Regions from separate parts of the Acidovorax sp. DW039 genome, predicted to be linked through region 2. Evidence: predicted binding sites of a transcription regulator. Region 2 holds the regulator's gene; each other region holds the start of a gene.
The links. Region 2 encodes sigma-54, which starts transcription at its own class of promoters, with help from an activator protein. Its sites were predicted from a motif close to TGGCANGNAANCTGCTTT; they were not measured.
Positions count from the first base shown of each region.

Region 1: a site for sigma-54 is predicted at 3,290-3,307, ahead of AACH87_RS09120 (CmpA/NrtA family ABC transporter substrate-binding protein). Genes of this name have one in related genera too.
Region 3: a site for sigma-54 is predicted at 3,116-3,133, ahead of AACH87_RS07860 (urease accessory protein UreD). Genes of this name have one in related genera too.
Region 4: a site for sigma-54 is predicted at 3,370-3,387, ahead of AACH87_RS21500 (pilin). Genes of this name have one in related genera too.

Region 1 covers NZ_AP029019.1:2,042,338-2,049,461, forward strand. Annotated here, with positions in the region: gene AACH87_RS09110 (ABC transporter ATP-binding protein) at 1-728, opposite strand, end outside; gene ntrB (nitrate ABC transporter permease) at 800-1,801, opposite strand; gene AACH87_RS09120 (CmpA/NrtA family ABC transporter substrate-binding protein) at 1,859-3,103, opposite strand; gene AACH87_RS09125 (ANTAR domain-containing protein) at 3,475-4,101, opposite strand; gene AACH87_RS09130 (branched-chain amino acid ABC transporter substrate-binding protein) at 4,356-5,519, shown strand; gene tsaD (tRNA (adenosine(37)-N6)-threonylcarbamoyltransferase complex transferase subunit TsaD) at 5,578-6,627, shown strand; gene AACH87_RS09140 (aldehyde dehydrogenase) at 6,702-7,124, opposite strand, start outside.
Region 2 covers NZ_AP029019.1:4,426,150-4,433,273, forward strand. Annotated here, with positions in the region: gene AACH87_RS19840 (methyl-accepting chemotaxis protein) at 1-1,502, shown strand, start outside; gene AACH87_RS19845 (RNA polymerase factor sigma-54) at 1,604-3,229, opposite strand; gene lptB (LPS export ABC transporter ATP-binding protein) at 3,342-4,109, opposite strand; gene lptA (lipopolysaccharide transport periplasmic protein LptA) at 4,121-4,777, opposite strand; gene AACH87_RS19860 (thiol:disulfide interchange protein DsbA/DsbL) at 4,879-5,535, opposite strand; gene AACH87_RS19865 (SPOR domain-containing protein) at 5,632-6,312, opposite strand; gene argS (arginine--tRNA ligase) at 6,324-7,124, opposite strand, start outside.
Region 3 covers NZ_AP029019.1:1,731,986-1,739,109, forward strand. Annotated here, with positions in the region: gene AACH87_RS07850 (GAF domain-containing protein) at 1-112, shown strand, start outside; gene AACH87_RS07855 (porin) at 230-1,354, opposite strand; gene AACH87_RS07860 (urease accessory protein UreD) at 2,210-3,040, opposite strand; gene otnI (2-oxo-tetronate isomerase) at 3,172-3,969, opposite strand; gene AACH87_RS07870 (alpha/beta fold hydrolase) at 3,996-5,063, opposite strand; gene AACH87_RS07875 (aldolase) at 5,133-5,822, opposite strand; gene otnK (3-oxo-tetronate kinase) at 5,840-7,117, opposite strand; gene ltnD (L-threonate dehydrogenase) at 7,114-7,124, opposite strand, start outside.
Region 4 covers NZ_AP029019.1:4,798,639-4,805,762, reverse strand. Annotated here, with positions in the region: gene AACH87_RS21515 (FHA domain-containing protein) at 1-59, shown strand, start outside; gene AACH87_RS21510 (adenylate/guanylate cyclase domain-containing protein) at 126-2,363, shown strand; gene AACH87_RS21505 (3',5'-cyclic-nucleotide phosphodiesterase) at 2,437-3,231, shown strand; gene AACH87_RS21500 (pilin) at 3,457-3,993, shown strand; gene AACH87_RS21495 (hypothetical protein) at 4,197-5,930, shown strand; gene AACH87_RS21490 (pilin) at 5,875-6,501, shown strand; gene AACH87_RS21485 (pilus assembly protein) at 6,509-7,124, shown strand, end outside.

The DNA of each region.
Region 1 (7,124 bases), 2.4 Mb from region 2:
CGCGGGCTTTCCGCCAGCTCCACGCGGTTGCGGGGCCGTGGCAACTCCACCTGCAGCACCTCGCCAATCGTCGCGGCGGGGCCGTTGGTCATCATCACGATCTTGTCGGACAGCAGCACGGCCTCGTCCACATCGTGCGTCACCATCACCACGGTGCTTTGCGTGCGGGCCACGATCTCCAGCAGCTCGTCCTGCAGCTTGGCGCGGGTGAGGGCATCGAGCGCGCCAAAGGGCTCGTCCATCAGCAGCACCTGGGGCTCCATGCTCAGCGCACGGGCAATGCCCACGCGCTGCTTCATGCCGCCCGATATTTCGCCGGGCCGCTTTTGCCCCGCGTGCGTCAGGCCCACCAGCGCCAGGGCGGCGTCCGTACGGGCCTTGAGCTGGGCTTTGCTCTCTTTTCCGCCAAACACGCGCTCCACCGCCAGGTAGATGTTGTCAAAGCAGGTGAGCCAGGGCAGCAGCGAATGGTTCTGGAACACCACCGCACGCTCGGGGCCAGGCCCTTTGATTTCCTTGTTGGCGCAGATGAGCGCGCCGCCTGTGGGCGTGGTCAGTCCGGCAATCAGGTTCAGCAGCGTGGACTTGCCGCAGCCCGAGTGACCGATGAGCGCCACAAACTCGCCCTTGGCAATGGTGAGGTGGATGTTGCGCAGCGCAGGAAACACGCCCTTGGCTGTTTTGAAGGTCTGCTCCACGCCCTGGATTTCGATGAACTTGCTCGACATCGACGCATGGGGTGCGCTGGAGAGCGCCGTGCCGCTGGCTGTAGTGCTGGCCGTCGTGGTGGGTGCGCTGCTCATGATTTCACCTCTTCAAATGTGAAGGCTGTAGCCAGCTTGATGAGTGCAAACTCCAGCAGCAGCCCGACGATGCCGATCACGAAGATGGCAATGATGATGTTCTTGACGTTGAGGTTGTTCCACTCGTCCCACACCCAGAAGCCGATGCCTACGCCGCCGGTCAGCATCTCGGCCGCCACGATCACCAGCCAGGCGGTGCCCACGGCCAGGCGCACGCCGGTCAGCATGTAGGGCAACACGGCAGGGAAGAGAATCTTGGTGGCAATCTTCCACTCCGACAGTTGCAGCACGCGGGCCACGTTCATGTAGTCCTGCGGCACGCGCTGCACGCCCACGGCGGTGTTGATGATCATGGGCCAGATGGAGCAGATGAAGATGGTCCAGATCGCCGCGGGGTTGGCTCCCTTGAAGACCAGCAGGCCGATGGGCAGCCAGGCCAGTGGCGACACGGGCCGCAGCAGGCTGATGAGCGGGTTGAACATGCGCGAGAGGAAGGTAAACCGCCCGATCACGAAGCCCGCAGGGATGCCCACCAGCGCCGCCATGCCAAAGCCCACGGCCACGCGCTGCAGGCTCATCAGCACGTTCCAGCCTACACCCTGGTCGTTGGGACCGTTGCGGTAGAAGGGGTTGCTGAACACTTCCACTGCCTGCCCCCAGGTCTCCACAGGGCCAGGAATGCTCTTGCCCGTGGAGGCGGACACCATCGACCAGATGGCCAGCAGCAACGCGATGCCGCAGGCAGGGGGCAGCACAGCCATCCAGAAGTTGCGCGACCATGCGGCCATGTCACGGCCTGCAGGCGATGTTGCTGCCGGTGTCGTAGCCGCTCTCACCGCCGGTGTTGCAGCCTGCGGGGCTTTGGATTCATTTGGGCTTGTAGTGCTCATGGATAAAGCGCTAGGCGCTATGGAAGTTGTAGCTTTGATGGCTGTATGGGCGCTGGCGCTGCCGGACGCGGGTGCCTCCAGCGGCGTGTGGAAGACTGCACTGACCATGGCGATCTCCTGTGGTGAACGATGGACGTTGAAGCGGCGGGCCGGTGCGTTGCCGCGTCAGGCCTTGATGGCGAAGCTGTCTGCGTATTTGGCGGGGTCCTTGCCGTCCCACACCACGCCATCCATGAGCTTGCTGGTGCGCATCGCATCCTTGGGCGCGTTGATCTTCATGGCGCTGGCGACGGACTTGTACAGGTCCACCTGGTTGACCTGCTTGGCCACCGCCAGGTAGTCGGGGTGGCTCTTGAGCAGGCCCCAGCGCTTGTGCTGCGTGAGGAACCACATGCCGTCTGACAGATAGGGGAAGTTCACCGCGCCGTCGTTGAAGAACTTCATGTGGTTGGGGTCGTCCCACGTCTTGCCCAGGCCGTTCTGGTAGCGGCCCAGAATGCGCTGGTTGATGGCATCCACGCTGGTGTTCACATAGGCCTTGCCCGCCACCGTCTCGGCCATCTTCATCTTGTTGGAGAGGCTGGCGTCAATCCACTGGCTGGCCTCCAGCACGGCCATCATCACGGCGCGGGTGGTGTTGGGGTATTTCTTGACGAACTCGGCCGTGGTGCCCAGCACCTTCTCGGGGTGGTCCTTCCAGATATCCTGCGTGGTGTTGGCCGTGATGCCAATGCCATCCATGATGGCGCGGTGGTTCCAGGGTTCGCCCACGCAAAAGCCATCCATGTTGCCCACGCGCATGTTGGCCACCATCTGCGGGGGCGGCACGGTGATGAGCTTGGCACCCGAGAGCGGATTGATGCCCGCAGCCGCCAGCCAGTAGTGCATCCACATCGCGTGGGTGCCTGTGGGGAAGGTGCCCGCAAAGGTGTATTCGCGCTTTTCCTTGGCCATGAGCTTGGCCAGGCTGGGGCCATCCACCGCGCCCTTGTCTGCCAGTGCTTTCGAGAGGGTGATTGCCTGCCCATTGTTGTTGAGCGACATGAGCACGGCCATGTCTTTCTTGGGGCCAGCGGTGCCCAGGTGCACGCCGTACACCAGGCCGTACAACACATGGGCAAAGTCCAGCTCGCCATTGACCAGCTTGTCGCGCACGCCCGCCCAGCTTGCCTCTTTGGTGGGGATGATGGTGACGCCGTACTTCTTGTCAAAACCCAGCACCGAGGCCATCACCACGCTGGCGCAATCGGTCAGCGGGATGAAGCCGATCTTGACTTCCTTCTTCTCCGGCGCGTCTGATCCCTGGGCGTGGACAAGGGCGCGCAGCGCGGGGCTGACCCCCACTGCACCCACAGTGGCCGCTTGCAGCACGGTGCGGCGATGGAGGCTGGTCTTCAACAAATCGGTCATGGCACTTCCCTGTAGGCGAGTGAGGAAAAACGGCGAAGAAAACAAAAAAGGCGTCCTCACGCCTGGCCCCGGCTGCAGTTGCAGACGGTGGTCAGGGTGGGGACGCCTCTGTCCTTGTGGCTGCATCGGCCCTCCGTTGGGCTTTTGCCGCCAGTGCCAGACCTTCTTTGGCCTGGTGCCATGGCTTATGCAAGCTGTGTGCCAGTTTGTGATGTGTGGAGTTTGCTATTTATTTGATAGCTTCTTGCGCTTATCCAGCAAGAGCTACAGGCATTTTTTATCTCAACAAGGTATGTCTCGCGGTTGCGCCTGGCAGGGCGAGTGCATGCACGTGACTTGTGCGGTGCACCAATGCGGGTTTGGCAGAGCTCTTACCCCAGCAGGTCCATCACATCCAGCATGCGCTGCGCCACCTCGGCCAGCTTCAGGCCCTTGTCCATGGCTGTCTTGCGCAGCTTTTCGTAGGCCTCTTTTTCACTCAGGCCCTGGCGCTGCATCAGCAGGCCCTTGGCGCGGTCAATGGTCTTGCGGTCTTTCAGTTCGGTGCGTGCGTCCGCCAATTCGGCTCTCAAGGCCTGCTCATGCTGAAAGCGGGCCATGGCCACATCCAGAATGGGGCGGATGCGGTGCGGGGCCAGGCCCGCCACGATGTACGCACACACGCCGGCGGCCACAGCGTCCTTGACGTGGGAGGTGTCCTCGTCGTTGGTGAACATCACGATGGGCCTGCGTGCGTCGCGTGTGGCCATCACCACATGCTCCAGTGCATCGCGCGCTTCGCTCTCGGCGTCCACGATGATCAGATCGGGTTGCAGCTGCGCCAGCCGGTCGCTCAGAAAAACGTCGGCAGGCAGGGTGGCAACCAAGTTGAAGTTGTTCTCCAGCAGGCCAATGCGCAGGGCCCGCGAACGCTCGGCCTGCAGCACCGCATGGTCGTCGCCCGGGTCGGCCACATGCAGGTCGGGCGCTACCACCACAATCCGTAATGCCTCATTCATGCCGCTGATGCAAGCAAGATGCACGCCACATTTTGGTGCACTGTTGCGGTGCGCCATCGGCGTGCAGCGCTTGCCAGCATTGGCGGGGCCCGGAATTTGCTAATAGTTGTAACCAGTGCCGTCGCTGCAGCCTGCCTGACCCGGGCGGGCGCTGGCGCGGACTGTGGGGCAGGGCATACCCTGTGGCGCTTCCGTGCTGGCGCTTCTATACCTCCTGCCACTTTGAAATCACCCTTTATCAAGGAGCTGTTTGCATGATGAATTCCATGGCACGCCGCCGTTTTTCCTGGGCCCTGGCACTGTTGCCCACCCTTGTGGGGGCCGCAATCCTGTCGGGCTGCAGCAAGGTGCCAGACACCATCAAGATCGGCGTGGCACAGCCACTCAGCGGTCCGCTGGGGGCTTTGGGGCAGGACTTGCTCAACGGCGTCAACCTGGCTGTGCAAGAGCTCAACCGCGACGGCTACACGGTGGATGGCAAGCGCGTGACGCTGGAAGTGGTGGCGGTGGACGACAAGGCCGATGCCGCCACCGGCAAAACCGTGGCCCAGCAACTGGTGGATGGCGGTGTGGTGGCCGTCATTGGCCACCTGAATTCGGGCGTGAGCATTGAGACCGCGCCCATCTACGCGGCCAAGGGCATACCGCAAATCGCCATCTCCACCAACCCCAAATTCACACAGCTCGGCTTTGACACCACCTTCCGCATGGTGGCCAACGACACCTTGCAGGCCCGTGCCATTGGCTCCTTTGCCGCGACACAGCTCGGCGCGGCCCGCTACGCAGCGCTGGACGACGGCACACCCTACGGCAAGGGCCTGGCCGATGGTGCAGCCGCTCAGCTCAAGTCCGAGAACAAGGAGGTCGTGATCCGCAAGTCGTTTGACGACAAGACCGTGGAGTTTGAGGCCTTGGCAGGCGAGCTGAGGGCCGCCCGCGTGGAGGTGATCGTCTCCACCCTGAACGACTTCCAGGCGCTGGCGCTGCTCAAGGAACTGCAGAAGATCGGCTACACCCGCGTGCGCCTGCTGGGGGGCGACACGGTCAAGACCACCGACATGACCAAGGGGGCCGGGCTCATCGAAGGCGTGTACGCCACCTCGCCCGTGCTGGAGGCCAAAGAGTTCACCACCGGCAAACCGTTTCTGGAGAAATACCTGGCGGCCTACAAGAAGCCGCCCGCCTACGGCGGTCACTACAGCTACGACAGCACCTACGTGCTGAGCGCCGCCATCCAGAAGGCCAAGTCTGCCGACCCCAAAGACATCACCAAAGCCCTGCACGCCATCAACGGCTACGCCCCGGTGATCGGCACCATGAGCTGGGACGACAAGGGCGAGCAACGCTACGGCGCGGTAGGCGTGTACGAACTGCGCGGCGGCAACTGGGAGCTGCGCATGCGGTCTGACCGCTGGTAGACGCGCGGTGGATGCCCTGGGCAGCGGGATGCTCGTCCAGGGGTTTTACACTCGGCGCATGAGTTTGCTGATCCTGGGTATTGAATCTTCCTGCGACGAGACCGGCGTGGCGCTGGTGCGTTCCACTGGCACCAATGTGCCCGTGCTGCTGTCCCACGCACTGCACAGCCAGATTGAAATGCACCAGGCCTATGGCGGCGTGGTGCCAGAGCTGGCCAGCCGCGACCACATCCGCCGCGTGCTGCCACTGGCCACCCAGGTCATGGACTATGCGCACCACACCCTGGCTGATGTGGATGTGGTGGCGTACACGCAGGGCCCGGGCCTGGCTGGTGCTTTGCTGGTGGGCGCGGGCGTGGCCTGCGCATTGGGTGCGGCCCTGGGCAAGCCCGTGCTGGGGGTGCACCACCTGGAGGGGCATTTGCTCTCGCCCTTTTTGAGTGCCGACCCGCCCGAGTTTCCGTTTGTGGCGCTGCTGGTGTCGGGCGGCCACACCCAGCTGATGCGGGTGGACGGAGTGGGGCGCTACGAAATTCTGGGCGAGACCATTGACGACGCAGCGGGCGAGGCGTTTGACAAATCCGCCAAGCTCATGGGCCTGGGCTACCCCGGCGGGCCTGCCTTGTCGCGCCTGGCGCAGCAGGGCGATGCCACGGCTTTCAAGCTGCCCCGGCCACTGCTGCACAGCGGCGATCTGGATTTTTCTTTTGCCGGGCTCAAAACCGCGGTGCTGACCCAGGCCAAAAAGCTGGGCGACGACCTGGAAGCCCGCAAGGCCGACCTGGCTGCCAGCACCGAGGCAGCGATTGTGGAAGTGCTGGTGAAAAAGACCCTGGCGGCCCTGAAACAAACAGGCCTGAAGCGCGTGGTGGTGGCCGGTGGCGTGGGGGCCAACCGGCTGCTGCGCCAGCAGCTCAACACCGCTTGCGAGAAAAACCGCGTGCGCGTGCATTACCCCGAGCTGCACCTGTGCACCGACAACGGCGCCATGATTGCCATGGCTGCCGCCATGCGCCTGCAGGCCGGGCAACAGCAGGCCAACACAGCCTACGCCTTTGACGTGAAGCCACGCTGGCCGCTGGATGCGATCACAGCACCTGCAGCCTGATTCTTGTACAGGTGTTTGCTATCAAAAAGTGAGCTGCTTGCGCTTGATGGATAAGCGCTGCAGCCCATTTTTTCTCAAAACGGATAGTGCCGTGGTGCCGTCTGCACCGTGATCCAGCGCAGTTCGGTAAACGCATCAATCCCCGCCTTGCCGCCAAAGCGGCCATAGCCCGAAGCCTTCACGCCGCCAAAAGGCATCTGTGCCTCGTCGTGCACCGTGGGGCCGTTGACGTGGCAAATGCCCGATTCGATGCGCCCGGCCACCTGCCAGGCACGTGCCACATCGCGGCCAAACACGGCGGCCGAGAGGCCGAACTCGTTGTCGTTGGCGCAGGCCACGGCTTCCTCCACACCGTTGACCCGCACGATGGCTTTGACCGGGGCGAAGGATTCCTCGCGGTAGATGTGCATCGCAGGCGTCACATGGTCCAGCAGCGTGGCGGGCATCAGCGTGCTGTGGGCCTTGCCGCCGCACACCAGCGTGGCACCCTTGGCCAG
Region 2 (7,124 bases):
CATCGCGCCCCTGGTACAAGCAGGCCGTGCAAACAGGTGGCCCGGCACTGACACCCGCTTATGTGGACGCAAGCACCGGCAAGCTGACCATCAGCTTTGTCGAGCCCGTAGGGCCGCAGGGGCAGCCCACGGCGGTGATCGGCAGCGACATGCACCTGGACACGGTGACCCGCATGGTCAACGGCATTCGCCCCATTGCGCAGAGCTTTGCGTTTTTGCTGGACGGCGAAGGAAACATCCTGGCCCATCCCAAGGCCGATCTGGCCCTCAAGCCTGCCAATTCGATTACCCCGCAGCTGGACATGGCATTGCTGCGCAAACTGGCCGAGGATGGCCAGCGCAGCGAATTGGCCATCGACGGCACCCAGCAACTGGTGTATGCCGCCAAAGTAGAGGGTTCGCCCTGGATTCTGGCCATTGCCATTGACCGCGCCCAGGCCACTGCCGCCGTGCGCGACCTGCTGCAGGTGGCCACCATCATTACGGTGCTGTGTATTGCTCTGGCTGTGGCGCTGCTGTCCGTGGCGGTGAGCCGCCAGTTGCGCCGCCTGGCAGAGGTGCGCGACGCTTTGACCGACATTGCCTCGGGTGAAGGCGATCTGACCCGGCGACTGGACACCCAGGGCAGCGATGAGCTGGCGCAAATCGCGCAGGCCTTCAACGACTTCGTCAACAAGATTGCCGTGGTGCTGGTGCGTATCCGCGAAGCTTCTGAGTCGGTCAAACTGGCCACCAGCGAAATCGCCAGCGGCAATCAGGATCTGTCCTCACGCACCGAGCAGCAGGCCTCATCCCTGGAGGAAACCGCCGCCGCCATGGAGGAGCTGACGGCCACGGTGCAGCAGAACGCCGAGAACGCCCGGCAGGCCAATCAACTGGCGTCTGAAGCATCGCAGGTGGCCAGCCACGGTGGCACGGTGGTGGGCCAGGTGGTGCAGACCATGGGCGGCATCGAAAGCTCGGCACGCAAGATTGTGGACATCATCGGCGTCATCGATTCCATCGCCTTCCAGACCAACATCCTGGCGCTGAACGCCGCCGTGGAGGCCGCCCGCGCTGGCGAGCAAGGCCGGGGCTTTGCGGTGGTGGCGGCAGAAGTGCGCACCCTGGCACAACGCAGTGCAACAGCGGCCAAGGAAATCAAGGCGCTGATTGATGACTCGGTCAGCCAAGTAAACGCTGGCAGCCAGCTGGTGCAGAACGCGGGGGCCACCATGGAGAAGGTGGTGGAGAGCGTGCGCAGAGTGACCTCCATCGTGAGCGAGATCAGCAATGCCAGCCAGGAGCAAAGCACCGGCATTGCTGAGATTGGCACCGCGGTGAGCCACATGGACCAGGGCACACAACAGAATGCCGCACTGGTGGAGGAGGCCACGGCCGCCGCCCAAGCACTGCAGCAGCAAGCGGCACAGTTGGCGGAAATTGTGGCGGGGTTCAAGCTAGACCACGGGGGCCATGCATCCCTGCCCCCGGCATCCAAGCCGATGGCGCGCCTGCGCTAAAGGGCATTTCGGCATTTCTGGCCCCACACAACGAGTGGGGCTGGGTGCGCCATCTGATGGACGGGACGTGGGGCAGGCTGCGCCCCATCTCCCCGCCTGCGCTACAGCGCCTTGCGCAAATTGGCAGGCGCGATCTTGAGCGCCTCGCGGTACTTGGCCACCGTGCGGCGTGCGCACTCGATGCCCTGCTCCTTGAGCATCTCGGCCAGTTGGCTGTCTGACAGCGGTTTGGCGGGATTCTCTGCCGAGACAAACTGCTTGATGAGCGCGCGCACCGCCGTGCTGGATGCGTTGCCTCCGGTCTCGGTGCCCAGGCCTGAACCAAAGAAGTACTTCAGCTCGTAGGTGCCAATCGGGGTCGCCATGTATTTGGCCGTGGTCACGCGGCTGATGGTGGATTCGTGCAGCCCCAGTTCGTCCGCAATGTCACGCAGCACCAGCGGGCGCATGGCCAGCTCACCGTGGGTGAAGAAGTTCTTCTGCCGCTCGACGATGGCACGCGAGACGCGCAAGATGGTGTCAAAGCGCTGCTGGATGTTCTTGATGAACCAGCGCGCCTCTTGCAGGCGCTGCTGCAGCCCCTGGTGACCCTCGCCCCCCTTGTGGCCCCGCAGAGCCCCCGCATACACATCGTGCACGCGCAGGCGCGGCATGACGTCGGGGTTGAGGCTGACGATGAAGTTGTGCTGGCCACTGTTGCCGTTGGCACGCCCCGCCTTGCGCACGATGACATCGGGAATGATGATGTTGCGCTCCACGTCCGTGAAGCGGCGGCCCGGGCGCGGCTCCAGGCGGGCGATGAGCGCCATGGCGGCACGGGTCCGCTCCTCGCCAGCGCTTCCGCCCTCGCTGCAGGCCTGGGTGAGGCGCTTGATGTCGCGGCGGGCCAGCATCTCCAGAGGCTGCTGGCAAATGCGCAGCGCCGTCTGGATGACAGGCTCGGGCACATCGCTGACACCATTTGCTGCCAGCGCGCTCAGCTGCAAGGTCAGGCATTCCGCCAGATTGCGCGCCCCGACGCCCACCGGCTCCAGTGTCTGCAGCAGACGCAGCCCCACGGTAAAGCGGTGCACCAGCTCTTCGATCTGCTCCAGGTCATCCGGACCAGCCAGGGTGATGGCAAGCTCTTCCAGAGACTCTTCCAGGTAGCCGTCGTCGTTCAGCGATTCGATGAGGAAGCGCAATGCAGCACTGTCCACCTCAGACAGGCGCAGCGCCAGCGCCTGGCGGTGGAGATAGGCCGTGAGGGATTCCTGAGAGCGCGCCAGCTCGGTCGCGTCGGCCTCATCCCCTTCGGTGTCGTTGCGGGTGCGCGCGGGGGCGTCTCCACCCCACTCGCTGTCGTTGGGGGCCATGTCCACCGAGCCGTCTCCGCCCCAGTCGGGCTCTTCGGCACCGCTGCTGGCGTAGTCGGCGTCTGGCGCGGACTCAGAACCCGTATCCAAAGTGGCTTCGGCGCCTGTGGATGAAGCGCTGGCAGCTCCTGAATAAATAGCATCATCCGCGCTGTAGTCATCCGCCTGGGGCGGCGCATCGGCCTGCTCCAGGCCAAACTCCTCACGCGGAGCCTCGTCGGTATTGCGTTCAAGGAAGGGGTTCTCGTCGAGCATCTGCTCGACTTCCTGCCCCAGCTCCAGCGTGGACAGCTGCAGCAGGCGGATGGACTGCTGCAGTTGCGGCGTCAGCGCCAGATGCTGCGAGACACGCAGTGACAGGCCGGGCTTCAAGCAGCACCTCCTGCAGCGGGGCCGCGAGCCATACCGATGGCAAAACCACCACCTCGTACCCGCAGAACCGCCCTCGTCTTCAAGCCCATGTCGGCAGTCTCATGTAACGCCATCACATGCGGAAGTGTTCGCCCAGGTACACCCGGCGCACTTCAGCGTTGTCCACAATCTCCGAGGGTGTGCCCTGTGCCAGCACGCGCCCATCACTGATGATGAAGGCGTGGTCGCAGATACCCAGCGTTTCGCGCACGTTGTGGTCGGTGATCAGCACACCGATTCCCCGCGCCTTGAGAAAGCCGATGATGCGCTGGATCTCGATCACGGCAATGGGGTCGATACCCGCAAAGGGCTCGTCCAGCAGAATGAAACGCGGCTGCGTGGCCAGCGCACGGGCAATTTCCACCCGGCGGCGCTCACCACCCGACAGCGCCAATGCAGGTGAGGCGCGGAGATGGTCTACCCGCAGCTCTTGCAGCAGGGAGGTCAGCTGATCCTCAATGGCTGCCTTGGACAAGGGTGCACCACGCTCGTCACGCTGCAGCTCCAGAACGGCGCGCACGTTTTCTTCCACCGAGAGTTTGCGGAAGATGGAGGCTTCCTGCGGCAGGTACGACAGGCCAAGACGGGAGCGACGGTGAATCGGCATGTGGGCCACAGACTGGCCGTCAATGCGGATGTCTCCGGCATCGCTGCGCACCAGGCCTACGATCATGTAGAACGAAGTGGTCTTGCCAGCGCCGTTGGGGCCCAGCAGGCCCACCACCTCGCCTTTTTGCACGACAAGCGACACATCCTTGACCACCTTGCGGCTGCCGTAGGACTTGGCGAGATGAGAGACCTCCAGCCGACTGGAAGGCTGCCCCTGAGAGGGGGCATTCACAGAGGAATCACTCACTGGCTGCCACCACCCAAAGAATTGCTGGGGCGTAGCGCAGGCCCGGATGCGGGCGCTGCTGGAGCGGGGGCAGATGCGCCCGAAGCAGGCTCCTTGGGTGCAAGCACCGCACGCACCCGGCCGCCGCTGGCAGGGGCCTCTGCGCTGCCAGAAGGCACCGCGCGCTTTTGCCCATCCACCGTGAACACGTCGGTGAGGTTGTTGTAGACGATGATCGCTCCGGAAATTTCGTCACTGAGCGCTCCACCCCGATAGCGGCGCAACTCGGCCCGGGTGATGAAGCGCACGTTGTCGGTACGCCCGTCGTACTCGATCACTTCGCCCTCGCCTTCGATGTACTCCTCGGGCGCGCCGGGCAGGGTGTCGCGCTTTTGGCGGAAGAAGGCGCGCTTGCCCGCTTCGGCAGTGACCACGCCCGACTGGTAACCATCGGCGTCCTGCCGCACATCCAGCCGTGCACCACGCAGCACGATGGAGCCCTTGGTCATCACCACACGGCCGGTGAACACGCTGGTCTGTTTGACTTCATCATGCCGCAGCGCATCGGCCTCGATGTTCATGGGCTTGGCGCGGTCTGCTTTTTCAGCCTGTGCAGCGCCCATGGCGCACGTCAAGGCTGCAAGCACGAAGAGGGAGGTAATGCGATGTTTCATGAGGGCACGAATCTTGCAATCATTGTAGCCATGCATTGGCCCAGAAACGAAAAAGCCCGCTTGCGCGGGCTTGGCTGTGTCTGAGTTATGTCAGAAGGGGCTTAACCCTTGCGAACGGTGCTCACCAAGTACTCCACCACCTGCAGCACGGTCTGCATGTTGCCCGCCATAGTACCGTCGGTGTAATAGCGGCCAGCAACACCCATGGAGGGCACGCCTTCCACACCAAAATCGTTTTGCAACTGCGCGGCACGCCGGGCTTGGTTGCCGGCGTTGAAGGAGTTGTACACCTCCTTGAACTTCGCCACATCCACGCCTTGCTTGCCGATCCACTCAAAAATTTCGTCGTCCTTGGCCAGCTTCTGCTTCTCGACATGGATGGCGCGGAACACCTTGGCATGCAGGTCGGGCAACTTGCCCATACCTTCTAGGGCGTAATAAAGCTTTTGCTGGGGCACGAAGCTGGCATTGAAGGCCACAGGCACCCGGCGAATCACCAGATCCTTGGGGGCAGCCTTGATCCAGCTCTCCAAGGTCGGCTCAAACGCATTGCAGTGAGGGCAGCTGTACCAGAAGAACTCGATCACTTCGATCTTGCCTGCTGGCACATCGGTCGCGACGGGCTTGGAAAGCTTTTGGTAGTCCTTGCCTTCCTTGAACTGGCGCACCTGGGCTTGTGCAGGCAGCGCCAGAGGCAACGTGACCGCGGATGCGGCCACAGCAGTGGCGGCGGACATTGAAAACTCGCGACGTTTCATGAAAAGAACACTCCTTATCTGGTCTTGGGGGTGTGAGCGAAGGCGGGTCAAAAAGTTCAGATCACCCGAGGGCAAAGCAGTCAGTGCGTCCGCAGATCAGCGCTGGACACGCACGAGCGCCGACTCCACGCCGGTGTCATCCAGCTTGTCTTTCAGCGCTGCAGCATCATCACGCTTGGCAAACGGGCCCACGCGCACGCGGAAGACGGGGCGACCGTTTTGTTCGCGCTCACTCACGCGCGCCTCCCAGCCCATCATGGCCAGCTTGGCGCGCTGGGCGTCCGCATCGGCCTGAGTCCTGAAGGCACCTGCCTGCACAAAATAGTCATACGGGTCAGCACTGCCCGACTCTGCCGCCTTCGCCTTGGCCAGATCCCCCAGAGGATCAGCACTGGCCGAAGGCTTGCCAGTTTCCGGTTTGCTGGCCGCCACCTTGGGGGCAGAAGCAGCAGCGGCCTTGGGGTCCGCAGGCGTTGCTGCCGCAGTGGCAGGCGTAGAAGGCTGAACGACCGCACCGGACTGGGTTGGTGCCGACGCTGCCGAGGCAGCCGCAACAGGCGGCTTGGCAGACTTGCCCCGCAGCGGGGAGTTAGGGTCCCAGTCTTTGTTCTTCTGGGCTTCCGCGGCATCCTGGTCTGCCCCTCGTGCCCCGCCCTTGTTCAGGAAAGGCACGGGCACCTTGGTGACGTAGACCGCCACAGCCAGCGCCGCGCCCAGGCCCACGATGACCCCCAAAATAAAGCCCAGGATGGTTCCGCCCCGCTGATGGTTCTTCATAGTTTTCTCGTTCACATTCTGGCTGGGGCCGACACACCCAGCACCGCCAAGCCATTGTGCAATACCTGCGCGGTGGCAGCGACCAGGGCCAGACGGGCCTTCTTCACGACTTCATCGTCCACCAGGATGCGCTCGGCATCGTAGTAGCTGTGATAGGCCGAGGCCAGGTCACGCAGGTAGAAAGTCACGTCATGCGGAGCCTCGCCCAGCGTGGCGGCCGTCAGCATCTCGGGGTACTTGGCCAGTTGCAGCATGAGCGCCTGGGCCTGAGGGCCTTCCAGCGCCGACAGGTCAACATCCTTGAGCGAAGCCACATCACTCCCACCCGCCTCTTGCCAGGCACGCAGCACTGACTGGATGCGCGCATGGGCGTACTGCACGTAGTACACCGGGTTGTCGTTGTTCTGGGCGACCGCCAGATCCACATCGAAGGTGTATTCGGTGTCAGGCTTGCGGCTGAGCAGGAAGAAGCGCACGGCGTCCTTGCTCGTCCACTCGATCAGGTCACGCAGCGTGACGTAGCTGCCTGCGCGCTTGCTGATCTTGACCTCTTCGCCGCCGCGCACCACGCGCACCATGGTGTGCAGCACGTAGTCGGGGTAGCCCTGCGGAATACCGACATCGGCCGCCTGCAGGCCGGCGCGCACGCGGGCGATGGTGCCGTGGTGGTCTGTGCCCTGGATGTTGACGACCTTGGTGAAGCCGCGCTCCCACTTGGCGATGTGGTAAGCCACATCGGGCACGAAGTAGGTGTACGTACCGTCCTGCTTGCGCATGACGCGGTCCTTGTCGTCTCCATAGTCCGTGCTCTT
Region 3 (7,124 bases), 2.2 Mb from region 2:
GGTCTACGGCACCCTGTGCTGCTTCAGCCGTGGCGTGCAGGCTGAGGTCGATATTGGCAGACTCCGCTACACGGCCGATCTGCTGGCCTCCAAGCTTTCCCAAACGATATGAGCGGCCCGCCAATGCGCGGGAACCTCGCAAAAAAAAGGGCGTCCGTAGACGCCCCAACCTTGGATCGCTTGAAAAACACTGACGCGCACCGCCCGCAGGCGGTGCAAAAGAGAGCTCTTAGAAAGTGTGGCGGATGCCCACTGCAAAGCTCGTGCCGCTGGCGTTGAGCAGGCCACTGCCCACGGTGTTGGTGCGGGTGCTGTCGCGCATGGCCAGTGCATACAGGTCTGTGCGCTTGGACAGCCAGTAGTCATAACCCACGGTGAACACCTTGCGCTGCACGTTGCCGCCTGCAGAAGTGGCAGGGATGGGGCCCACGGCGTCGCTGGTGCGGCGCGACGCATAACCTGCCAGGATGTTGCCGGGGCCGACGGGCACGGAGGCGCTCAGGTCCCAGACCTTGTAGGACACGTTCAGCGGTGCTGCCTCTGTGCCCTTGTTCTCGATGCGGCCCAGGTGTGCCCACACCTTCACGACCTGGAAGTCATACGAGCCAGCCCACTGCCAGGAGCGTGTGTTGTTGGGCGATGTGCCGTCGGCAAAGGTCAATGGGTTCTTCTTCACGCTTTGCCATGCCAGCGATGTGGCCAGAGGGCCATTGCTGTAGGCCACGCGCAAGGCACGGTTGCCACCGCCTTGTCCTTCAGAGGCCGCATAGGCGGCTGCACCGGTAAAGCCTGCGATGTTGGGGCTGTCATACACCACAGAGTTGGTCCAGGCCGTGCCGCCCGTCAGCGGGCTGCCCACAAAAGTGACGAGGTTGAGCGGGCCGAACACGGTGGCGTCACCAAAGGCGTTGGAGGAGATGCTGTTGGAGAACATCAGCGTGGTGATGTTGCCCAGGCGCACGCGGCCAAAGTCCTTGTGCGACAGACCGACCCAGGCCATGCGCGAGAAGAAGGGGTCGGCGGCCACATTCACTGGTGCGCCAATGGCGTCGTTACGCCCAGCTGCACCGGTGTCGTTGCGGAAGAAGGACGACATCTCGAAGCTGGCAGACAGGCCGCCCCCCAGATCCTCATTGCCGCGAATGCCCCAGCGGCTGGTGGACAGGCTTCCGCTTTCCACCTTGCTCACGGCAGTATTCTGGGCATTGATGCCTGCCGCAGCGCCATTGAAACGGCCTACCGATGCGTCGATCAGCCCGTAAAGGGTCACGCTGGATTGGGCTTGGGCGCCCGCGGAAGCGGCGGTCAGCGCAGCCAGGATGGCCAGGGAGGAGAGGGAGTGTTGTCTCTTCATGATGAGTTTCTTTCTGAGTGGATGCCGGGTTGAATCAGGAGCGTGCTGGGCCTTGCGGGCCCTGCCGTGCTCTTGCGCGTACCGAGTTCCCTCCGCCCGCCATGGCGGGGCTTGGTGAACTCGGATGCACGTCGCACCTTGGGCTGCCGGGCGCTGTGGTGGCAGGCACAGCCTGTGCGCACCGAGATCGTGGCTGGTGCATGCAGGCTGCGAAAACGCCCGGCTTTGCTGGAGTGCGGGTAGATATGTGCATCGGTAGATAGTTATATTTATTAACTATATTTCCCGATACAAGTAGAAACCCCAGTCACCCTGTCAGTAAGGCCTGGTTTGCGTTTGCTGCGCCGCGCCCGTGCTTTGGAAGGGAGACCGTGTTTGGCGCGTGCTTAAGGCAGGCTCTCGGCTGGATGAAGCGGGCAATGCAGTCGGTGCCGCCTGGCGGGCACCAGGCAATACGCGCCATCACGCCCCGGCGGCGCACAGAGTGCCTTGAGGGGCAGGATCAGGGAAAGCCCTGAGTCGATTTCGCGACGACTCCCGGGCTTCAGGCCTGCGCTGTGTTGTGGTGAGAAGCGTTTAGGCATCGGCACGAAGGGCTGTGGATGCCTTCTGATGCCCTCTGCCTCTGTCTCAAACCTGCGCAGATCGCATCACTGTGGAAAGTGAATTGCTATTAAATATGTAGCTGCTTGAGCTCTGTATTCGTACTTCAGGAGCATGTTTGGCGTAGCTCACACGACCCGGCGGGGCGGCCATGGCCAGGCGTTCCGTCGCGGGCAGTACAAGCACGATGGCAATACGGGTCAACAACGCCAAGAGGGTGTGTGAGCCGCTCTTGCCATGCCCACAGCGGGATCACATCGCCCAGATGCGCGGTGGTACTGCGTCCAGCTGCCACAGGGCGGCCCGCCAGGCGGCGCGCACCTGCTTGAGCAGTTGCATGACCGGCTCGACCTGGGGCCCGAGTGCGCGCACCACCACCAGCTGGCTGTTGGGGCTGGTGGCACCGGCCATCGCCTTGAGCGGGTGCTCGTCCATCATCGCGCGCGCGGCGTCGAGCGCCATGTCACGGCGCGATTTGTCCAGCGGGGTACCGGTCACAAAGAAAAGGCTGCCCAGGCAGCGCTGCCCGGCCAGCCCCAGCGGGCTTTGCAGAAGCTGGTGGTCGGTGGCGTCCAGCACCCCGCGCTCCAGCCACAGTCCGGGCACCTCGATGTGCTGTTCAAAGCGGCCTGTTTCAAAAGGCTGGTGGGCATGCGGCAAGCCTAGCGCGGTCACGTCCCAGCCCATGCATTCGGCCCCTGGGGCCAATTCCAGGCTCAGGTGGTTGCGGGCCTGGCAGGCGTTATAGCAAAGCGCCTCCAGCGGCAGCCATTCCAGCCGCGCATACTCTGCCAGGGCCAAGTGGGTGCGTTGCAGCGCCAGCTCGCCGGTGGATCGGTAAAACCGCGTGGCCCCTGGTGTGGTGACCAGCCCATGTGCCCCTGTGCCCACGGTAGCGGCTATCTCCAGCGTGTCGCCGCCCACCAAACCGCCCGGTGGGTGCACCAGCACGTTGTGGCAGATGCTGTCGCCTTCGGGGTACAGGCTTTGCAGAATGCGCAGCGGCCCGTTGTGCTCAAACCGCGCTACGGTGCGGGCGTTTTCCAGGGTGTAGTTCAGTTGCAGGCGCGCGTGCCAAGGCATGTTGGATGTCTGTTTACTATCAAAAATATAGCTGCTTGCGCTTGATGCACAAGCGCAGCAGCCCGATTGATCCAGTAAGCATATTCCATACCCTGCAAGCCTGCGGGTATTTCAGCCCTTTGAACAGGCTCTTACAGCCAGGGCTTGAGCCAGCCCAGCCCGTCGCTGGTGGCGTGGGCGGCGGCGGCGCGCGCGGGGCGGTATTCGCAGCCAATCCAGCCGTCGTAGCCCAGGCTGTCCAGCAGCTTGAACAGGTAGGTGTAGTTCACTTCGCCCACATCGGGCTCGTGGCGCTCGGGCACACCGGCAATCTGGAAGTGGCCGACGTTGCCGGTGGGCAGGTATTGGCGCACCTTCATGGCCAGGTCGCCTTCCACGATCTGGCAGTGGTACAGGTCCATCTGCACCTTCACGTTGGTGGCACCGATCTCGGCGATCAGCGCATGGGCCTGGTCTTGGCGGCTGAGGAAGAAGCCGGGCATGTCGCGGCCATTGATGGGCTCCAGCAGGATCTGGATGCCATGGGGCGCGGCCTGCTCGGCGGCGTAGCGCACGTTGGCGATGTAGGTGGCTCGCACGGTGGCTGCGTCTGCCCCCTGGGGCACCAGCCCGGCCATCACGTGGATGCGGGGGCATTGCAGGGCCTTGGCGTATTCAACGGCCTTGGCAATGCCTTCGCGGAACTCGGCCTCACGCCCCGGCAGGCAGGCCAGCCCGCGCTCGCCTGCGTCCCAGTTGCCGGGTGGCGCGTTGAACAGCACCTGCTGCAGGCCGTTGGCTTGCAGCCGTGTGGCCAGTTCTTGCGCCGGGTAGGCGTAGGGGAAGAGGTATTCCACTGCCTTGAAGCCATCGCGGGCAGCGGCGGCAAAGCGGTCGAGGAAGTCCACGTCGTTGTAGAGCATGGACAGGTTGGCGGCAAAGCGGGGCATGAAAAAGGCTTTCTGAAAAAAACGGGTCAGCGGCGCGGTGCGCTGGTGAGCACCTGCGCCAGCCGGTCTTGGTAAAAGCGCGCCAGGCCCACTGTGCTGTGGCCGAGGGTGTCGGCGCTGGCGGGGATCACGTAGGCCTGTGCGTGCGGGATGCGGGCGATGGCTTTGTCCAGCACGCCCAGCTCGGGCGGGTTGCGCTCATCGTCTGCCGAGTTGATGGCCAGCACGCGTGCAGTGATGCGCTCCAGCCCGGGCTCGGGGTCATAGTCACGCGATGCCTCCCACTGGTAGATGTGGTCGTTGGCATCGCCACGGAAAGGGGCTTTGAGGCGTTGCTCCACCAGCGCATCGGCCGCAGCGCGGGTTGGGGCCAGCTTTTGCAGGCCCTGGTTGCCGCCGTTGGTGCCGGTGCCAAAGAATACCGACGCAAACTGCAGGCTGCGGGGCTGGCGGGTGTAGTTGCCGCCTTGCCATTCGGGGTCGTTGCGGATGGCATCGACCAGCAGGCGGCGCATCATCCAGTTGCGGCCCGACATCGCAGCGGGCAGCGAAGCCATGGGCACGGCGATGTCCATGAAGTCGGGGTAGCGCTGGGCCCACACCCAGGTGTGCATGCCGCCCATGGAGTTGCCGATGATGGCGCGCACATGGCGCACACCCAGGTGTTCGGTCAGCAGGCGGTACTGGGCCTGCACCATGTCGTCGTAGTTGTAGGCCGGAAAGGCGGCACGCAGGCCGTCCGACGGCTTGCTGGAGCGGCCGGTGCCAATGGCGTCCGGCAGGATGATGAAGTGCTTGCGCGCATCCAGCGGCTGGCCGGGGCCAAACAGCGTGCCTGCAAAGCCTGGCGTGAGCATGCTCTCTGCCGAGCCATTGGTGCCATGCAGCACCAGCACGGGCTCTCCGGTGGGCTCACCCACGGTGGAGTAGGCCAGCTTGAGTTCGGGCAAGGTCTGGCCCGTGTGGAAGCGGAAGTCCTTGACGATCCACTCGCCGTGTTGGGGGGCGGGGTAGTCCGCAGCCGATGCGCCGCCTGTGGCCAGCACGCCCAGCAGCATGGGGGCAAAGGCTTTGCGCCAGAAAGAAAGGGTCATGGTTTGTCTCCTTGTGTCTAATCTTTCGTCCCCCACGCCGTTAGAACCTGTTCAAGCGCAGCACCCCGGTTACCAGTGCGCTCCAAAACTCTGGCGCAGCTCCTCGATCTGCACGGGGTTGAGGGGCGTGGGGTGGGGCCTGCACAGCATCCACAGGCGGGCGGTTTCTTCCAGTTCCTCCAGCACGGCCATGGCGGCGGCGGGCGTGTCATGCCACACGTTGGGGCCCAGGCGCGCCAGCATCACCGCGCGCACAGGGCTGCCCTTGGCGGCATAGCGGCCAATGGTCTGCGCTACCAGCGCCGCCGCAGCCGGGTCGCCAGGGCGGTGGTAGGGGATGTGCGGCACGCGGCCCACCTTCATGACGAAGTAGGGCGTGATGGGCGGCAGCAATTGCGCGTCAGGCCCCAGCGGGCCGTTGGCCGTCATGTCGGCTTGCAATGAGCAGGCCACCAGATGCGTGCTGTGCGTATGGATCACGCAGCGCGCCGGGGCTGCAGTCGAAGCCGAGGCCTCGTAAATCTGCCGGTGCAGCGCAATGGTCTTGCTGGCCCGGTCGCCCGCCACCTGCTGGCCTTGAGCGTCCAGGCGCGCCAGCCGCTCGGGCTGCAGCGTGCCCAGGCAGGCATCGGTGGGGGTGATGAGGTAGCCATCGGCCAGGCGTACGCTGATGTTGCCTGCGGTGGCGTGCACATAGCCCCGCTCAAACAGGCTGCGGCCCACGCGGCAGATTTCGTCGCGGGCCTGGGGCTCATCCATGAAGGCGGGGGTAGAGGTCATGCCTGCAATTGTGCAAAAGCCTTGGTGAAAAAGTCGGTACTGCCAAAATTGCCCGACTTCAGTGTGATGTGCAGCCCGTCCTTGGCATCGGGGGCCACGGCATGGCACCACGGCACGCCGGGGTCAATCTGCGCGCCAATGCGCATTTGCGTGATGCCCAGGGCCTGCACGCAGGCACCCGAGGTTTCGCCACCCGCCACGATAAGCTGGCGCACACCGCGCTGCACCAGGCCGCGTGCAATGGCGGCAATGGTCTCTTCCACCATGGCACCGGCTTTCTCGGAACCCAGCTTGCCCTGAATGGCGCGCACAGCCGAAGGTTCGGCGGTGGAATACACCAGCACCGGGCCTTGGCCGATGTGGCCCTCAGCCCATGCCAGCGCTTCGGCGGCCACGTCCACGCCTGCGGCGATGCGCAGCGGGTCGATGGCCAGAGCGGGTTTGCCCGCCTTGATGAAATCCATGACCTGCTGATTGGTGGCTACCGAGCAGCTGCCCGACACGATGGCCTGCAGTCCTTGTGCAGCGGGCAAGCGGGCGGCCTCATTGCTGGGAGCCACGCCAAAGTTGCCCGGCAGGCCAATGGCCACGCCCGAGCCTGCAGTCACCAGCGGCATGCCCTTGAGGGCAGGGCCCAGGCGCAGCAGGTCGGCGTTCGACACCGCATCGACCACGGCCATGCGCACGCCTTCGGCCTTCAGTTGGTCGATGCGCGCGCGGATGGCGGCCTCGCCCTGTGCAACCACGCTGTGGTCGATGAGGCCCACGCGGCTGGGTGTTTGCGCCTGCAGCACGCGCACCAGGTTGGGGTCGGTCATGGGCGTGAGCGGGTGGTTCTGCATGCCGCTCTCGCTGAGCAGCACATCGCCCACAAACAGGTAGCCCTTGAACACGGTGCGCTTGTTGTCGGGGAAGGCGGGCGTGGCGATGGTGAAGTCGGTGCCCAGTGCCTGCATCAGCGCATCGGTCACGGGGCCGATGTTGCCTTCGGCCGTGCTGTCAAAGGTGGAGCAGTATTTGAAGTAGATCTGCTCGGCACCTTGCGCCTGCAGCCACTTCAGCGCCTCAAGCGACTGGGCAATCGCTTCGTCTTTTGGAATGGTGCGCGACTTGAGTGCGACCACGATGGCATCGGCCTCGGTGTCCAAAGGCGCCGTGGGCACGCCCATGGCTTGCACCACGCGCATGCCTGCGCGCACCAGGTTGTTGGCCAGGTCGGTCGCGCCGGTGAAGTCGTCGGCAATGCAGCCCAGCAGTGCACGTGCGCGTGTCATGCCTTTT
Region 4 (7,124 bases), 370 kb from region 2:
TCAAGAGCGGTGACAAGCTGGAGTTGGCTGGCACCGAGATGCAATTCGAGCAAAGCTGACGTCTGCAGGCTTGGCTCACAAGGTCTTGCACTGGCGGCTAAGCTGTTTTTCTACGGAACTTATTGGTGTTTCGTCGCTGGCACCGCATTCTCGTCACGCTGGTTCCGCTGCTGCTGGCCCTTTTGCATGTCAGTGGGGTTCTCACCCTGCCGCTGGTTGAGCGGCTGGATCGCATTTTTTATGACACCCGCCTTCGCTGGGCAAGCCCAGCCCAGCTGGATGAGCGCATTGTCATCATTGACATTGATGAAAAGAGCATTGAGCGGATAGGACGCTGGCCCTGGGGCAGAGATAAGGTGGCCACCTTGACCCAGGAACTGCTGGGCAGGCAGCGCGCTGCAGTGGTTGGGTTCGATGTTGTCTTTGCCGAGCATGACCGTAGCTCGGGCCTCGACACCTTGCGTTCCCTGGAACGTGGACCTCTTTCCAAAACGCCCGGCTTTTCGGATCAGCTTGCACGTCTTGCCCCGGCCTTAGACCACGACGCGCTCTTTGCACAAAGCCTGCGCGGGCAAGCGGCTGTGTTGGGCTTCTATTTCACCAGCGATCGCCAGGGCCATGTTCAGGGCGCCCTGCCCGCACCGGTCCTTCAGCCGGACCAATTGCGCGGTCGGCCTCTGGCTGCAACTACTTGGTCAGGGTACGGTGCCAACCTGGATGAATTCAGCCAGGCAGCTGCGGCATCAGGGTTCTTCAACACCATTGGTGATTCGGATGGCGTGATACGAAGTGTGCCCCTGCTGGCGGAATATCGGGGACGGTACTACGAGTCCCTCTCGCTGGCCATGTTCCGGGTGATGATGGGGGGGCCAAAAGTCGAGCCCGGCTTCCCTGTCACCCCGTCGCTTGGGACGCACGATACCTTGGAGGCTTTGGACCTAGTCGATGGCTCACGCCGCATGCAAGTGCCTGTGGACAAAAGCTTGGCCATGCTGGTTCCTTATCGGGGGCTTGGAGGACCTGATGGCGGTTCTTACCAGTACATCTCTGCCAGTGATGTCATCGAAGGCAGACTTGCAGAGGGGAGCCTTGCTGACAAGGCAGTGTTCGTCGGCACCTCCGCTCCGGGTTTGCAGGATGTTCGCGTGACCCCGATGGGGGCCGTATATCCAGGGGTCGAGGTGCATGCCAACATACTTTCTGCCTTGATGGATGGCACTTCTTTGGTGGTGCCGGATTACGCCCCCGGCTTCGACATACTTCAATTGCTGGTGGTCGGGCTATTGCTGGCATTCGGTCTGTCGATGCTTTCTGTGGGCCCAGCCATGTGCCTGAGCCTTGGCGTATTCATGGCTATCCTGGGGCTGAACTTTTGGCTTTACCGTGAGCATGGCTTGGTAATGCCCCTGGCTACTGTTGGCCTTCTGGTGATCACCTCATCGGTGGTGAGCATGTCGCATGGCTATTTTTTCGAGAGTCGCACCAAGCGTGCTCTCGCAACGCGTTTCCGCTCCTACGTTCCCCCAGAGTTGGTGGACGAAATGCTCAAGCAGCCTGAGCACTACAGCATGCAGGCCGACAGCCGAGAGCTGACGGTGATGTTTTGTGACATGCGTGGCTTCACGGCCCTGTCTGAATGCATGCCGCCCGTGCAGTTGCAGAGTCTGCTCAATAACGTCTTTACGCGCCTCACCCGCGTGATCCAGGCAGAGCGCGGCACCATTGACAAATACATGGGCGACTGCGTGATGGCCTTCTGGGGTGCACCCGTGCCCGCCCAAGATCACGCGCAACGCTCCGTCCATGCTGCTCTGGGCATGGTCAAGGCTGTGCAGGAACTGAATGAACAGCACAAGGCGCAAGGGCTGCCCGAAATTGGTGTGGGCATAGGCCTTAACACGGGTTCCATGTGCGTGGGTGACATGGGCTCTGACCTGCGCCTGAGCTACACCGTGATTGGCGACGCTGTCAACCTAGGCTCACGCCTGGAAGGTCTGTGCAAAACCTATGGCGTGCAGATCGTGGCCAGTGAATTCACACAAGCCCAAAGCTCCGGATTCTTGTGGCAGGAGTTAGATTGCGTCCGCGTCAAAGGCAAGGCCCAAGCGGTAACTATCTATACCCCGATGGTTAAAGAGCAGCACGCTACAGTTCAGCAACAGGCAGAGTTGGCGAAATGGGTGCAATTTCTCACACACTACCGCAGTCAAAACTGGGAACAATGTAGGTCGCAACTGAAAGCCCTACTCCAGTTACAGCCCCAATCGGTGCTCTACGCTCTGTATGAAAGCAGGGTGCAACACCTGTCATCCCTGCCGCTTCAAGCTGACTGGGATGGCGCTACAGCCTTTGAGACCAAATGACACGAAAACCCTGCTCGCCCATATGGAGTCGCGCTAAAACAGGCTGTGCGCTCACCTCCATGGTGGAGATGCCATGAAAGTGCGCGTGCTGGGCTGCTCCGGTGCCATTGCCCAGGGCTGCCGTACCACGTCCTTTCTGATCAATCACAACATCCTGATCGACGCAGGCACAGGGGTGGGTGATCTGACGCTGGAAGAGATGCGCCGCATCGACCATGTTTTTCTCACCCATTCGCATCTGGACCATATCGCCGCCCTGCCCTTGATGCTGGATTCGGTCTCATCGCTGCGCAACCAGCCTGTTCAGGTGCATGCCCTGCCTGCCACCGTCGCCGCGCTACAGGCCCATGTGTTCAACAACACCATATGGCCTGACTTTTCCCGCATTCCTTCGGCGCAATCACCGCTCTTGCAGTTCGCTCCATTGGCGGAAGGTGTCCAGGTTTGTGTGAATGACACCCCCATTCAAGTGCTGTCAGCCGTCCACACCGTGCCCGCTGTAGGCTACGCTGTGCAAGGGGAGGACGCGTGGTGGGTATTCACAGGTGACACGGAGCACAACCCTGCCTTGTGGCCCCAGTTGGAAGCTCTACGTACGGGCCCTGCCGCCAAACCCATTGGCATGCTGGTGATCGAAACCGCCTTCAGCAACCGTGAAAGCAGCCTCGCGCGCCGTAGTCTGCATTTCTCGCCTGCCTCCCTGGCGCGAGAGCTTGCCACCATGCCCTCAGGCCATAGTTATCCCGTCTACATTACTCACACCAAACCGTCGGAGTCGGAGCGTATCTTGGAAGAGATCACGGCTGGTTTAGAAGGTCAGCCATACGACATCCGATGGCTCAGGGCAGGCCAAACCTTCCACCTGTAACCTCGCGTGTCGCCTGTGACAAGGATGGCAGAACAAAAATGTCATCTCCTTGGGTTCGAGGACACAAATGGGGTTCAATTGTTAACACCAAGGGCGCAGATTGTTACCAGTAGAGGGCAGTCGGATCCAAAAGCAGGCTGGCACGATCCCTGCTCTTACTATCACAGCCTGAAGACTTATCGACAGGTTTTCATTTGCAAGTTTTTTTACCCTGAGGAGTGAGTTATGAAGCGTTCTCTGCAAAAAGGTTTTACCCTGATCGAACTGATGATCGTGGTGGCCATCATTGGTATTCTGGCGGCTGTGGCTCTGCCTGCCTATCAAGATTACACCGTTCGCACGCGCGTGACCGAAGGTTTGACATTGGCTGCTGGAGCCAAGTCCATGGTTAACGAAGTTGCTACTGCCAACGATCTGGTGGTTGCGGCTAACACATGGAATGCTCAACAAAGCAATACAGGTGCCACGTCCAAGTACGTTAATTCAGTACAAATCAGTTCGACTACCGGACAAATCACCATCACCTACAACAACGCCACAGTTGGTGCTATTCCTGCGAACGCCACCTTGAACCTGAGGCCATTCATCAAGACCAATGGAACTACGTTCCAAACACTGGACGCTGCGATCACCGCTGGTAACTCTGGTGCAGTGGACTGGGCATGCGCTTCTGTGACGCAAACTGCAGCTACTCAACGCACTATGACTGGTACAACAGCGGGCACGCTGCCCGCCAAGTTTGCTCCAGCCGAGTGCCGCTAATTATTACTGTATGACTCGTTGATCAAAAAGGGGGCATTAGCCCCCTTTTTTTTTAAATACTGGCTATGTTTATCAAAGATTATCGTCTACGCCATTTCTTTCTACTTTTTTTTGTAGTCTTGACAGTCTCGTATATTTATTATCCGACGCTAAGTTTTCAGTATGTTTGGGACGATAAGCTATTGATATTGAATGACGCTAGGATGCAGTCTGGAGATTTGACGTGGGGGGCGATTTCACGTCCCGTTTTAGAAAAGACTACCTACTTTCGACCTTTGGTTTTTTTAACCTATTTTTATGAGGTTAAGTTTTTTGGGCTTAATCCGGGTAGTGCCCATCTAAACAATTTAATAATATTTTTATTAAATGTATGTTTGGCTTATTTTTTGTCTGGTGAGATATTTAAGCGCCTAGGGATTGTGAATCTTGATTGGATGGTGGTGCTTTTATATGCCTTTCATCCAGTGCTCGTTGAGTCTAATGCATGGTTGGCCGGCCGTTTTGACTTGATGGTTACGACCTTCATGTTTCTGTCTTTGTACCTCTATTTGAAGATGGACGCTTCAATAAAGCGAGACTTCTTCCTAGCGCTCAGTTTGCTTTTGGGTTTGCTTAGCAAAGAGATGGCTATCACGGTTCCTTTGTTAATAGTCATATTGTATCTAATTTCCAATCCCGGTTTTGGTCTTTGGGAAGCTGTTATTAATTTTGCGAAAAATAATAAGAGGCTAATATGTTTTTATGCCTGTGTAATTATTTTTTACTTCTCTTTGCGATACGCTTCGGTGGGGGGGGTCTATCATTTCAAAGAGGCATCTGAAGCCAGTCAGGGTTATGGATTATTTTATCCTGTTTATACTTTGGCTTTTTATTTGCATCAAATGTTGATTCCTTTTTTTGATATCAATCCCCAGCACAACGCAACTCTCGAATTGGAAAAGGGCTATCAAAACTACTTCACATATTTTTTTGTAGGCTTTTATCTGATTGTATTAGCTCTGGGAGCGCTCAAGAATAGGTCATGGGCATGGGTTGGCTTGCTGGGGATGATAAGTTTATCTCCAGTTCTTAATATTATTCCTATGACTATAGGTGGCAACATTGGTCATGAGCGATTTTTGGCTGCGCCTTTGTTATTTTTTTTGATATTTATCGTTTGCGCCTTTAGTGTTGTGGTGAGGTTGCTTGCAGGAAAAATTCTCTTAAAGGTGGCTCTGACTATTCTTGGCGGAAGTTTTGTAATAGGCTCGATATTTACAACAAGCAGCGTGATTCCCATATGGAGAACAAATTACACACTTTGGGCGTGGATGTACCAAAAAACCCCCGCTATTGATTATGTTTCCACTGCGTATTTTCTGGCTCTTCTGGAAGATAAAAGATTTGAAGAGTTTGAACGCGAATACGAAAAAATTTTGGAAGACAAAGATAATATAACACCTGCTCAAATGGTGTTCTATTCAACTTATCTTTTGGAGCAACGCAGCCCTTTGGCAGCTAAGAGCATTGAGACTGCCATTGATTTGGTAAAGAAAAAGTTGAATGAGAAGAAGAACAATGTTCTGGGTTCTATCAATGCTGCATCGGGCATGCTCTATTTTTTATATATAGATAAGGCGCTTGCTTTGGCAACTATCGATGGAGATGTGAAGTCTGCCTTAGAAGCTAGCTTGACCGCTGATGCCTGGAAATCTGCGGATAGTTCTCCAAACTATGAGGCGCTGTGGCATCGACTTGCATATTTTTATGCATTAGATGATCTTGAAAATGCGCGCAAGCTTTATTTGGAAATAAAAAATTTTTCCAACGTTGGAGGTAAAAATTTAATGCACTCTTATTTTGACGTGGTTTATAGGCACTGTTTAAGGCATCACAAGGAAGATGATATTTTTTGTCAAGAAAAAGCGCGAAATTCTATCAATCACTTTTATCCTTAAAGAGGTGGTCATGAAGTGCAATGCAGCCAATAAAGGTTTCACCCTGATTGAACTGATGGTTGTGGTTGCAATAATAGGGTTGCTTGCAGCAATTGCAGTTCCTGCCTACCAATCTTATATTGTGCGATCTCGCGTTGTAGAGGGATTGCTGTTAACTGCAGAGGCAAAGCAGGAAATCGCTGCTAATGGCATATCTAATGCGGCCGCCCTTGCGGCAACAGCTGAGTTGTGGAATGCCCGTATGAACGCTACAGGTAATCAAAGCAAATACGTGCAATCCACGCTGATGGATTCCATCACTGGAGAATTGACTGTGACTTTCACATCGAATGTCGGTGGTGGAGCATCGTCAAAAACTTTATTGTTAAGCCCCCAAATGCGTACCGGAGCGACGAAAGCTATTTCTCTACCTGCGTATTTCCTAGGTCCCAGTGCGGAGGCTACGCTAGACTGGCTTTGTTTATCTTCTGCTGGAGCGGGCGCAGGTACGCGTGCTCAACAATATGGATTTACAGCTCCTGTTGCGACTGCCACATTGCCAGCTAGTATTGCACCCTCTGAGTGTCGCTAATTTTTTTATGAGTCGTTTTAAGTTTGCTGCACGTTATGCGGCTATTCATTTTTTGATATCTTGTTTTCTTGCTAGTTGTGCGGCACTAATTGTCTTGGTGATATGGTATCCAGCACCCTATGACTTACTTTCTGGGGGGAGGGGTATATTTATATTAATGTTACTCATTGATATTATTTGTGGGCCCCTCTTGACTTTATTGCTTGCAAATCCAAATAAAAGGCGCGTTGCCCTGCGTGTAGATATGGGGTTGATAGCCGTAATTCAATTGTCTGCACTTTTTTTGGGGTTTTGGACTTCTTATCAGGCGCGTCCATTATTTTTGGTGCATGAGATTGATCGATTTCGAGTAATTACACTGAGTGAGCTATCTTCCTCGGAAGATGAAAGAGATTTTCGGAAGTTGCCCTTATCACTTCGGCCGGTATTCTGGAGGGGACCTTCTGTAGTTGGAATTCGTTCTCCATTAAATCCAGAAGAGCGAGGAAAGGTGCTTTTTGAATCATTAATGGGGCGAGCTGATTATGCTCAACGTATTGAATTCTATATCCCCTACGATGATGTTTATAGAAAAAAGGTTCTTGAACGTGCTAAGAGTGTAATGACGCTCCTAGCCGTGTATC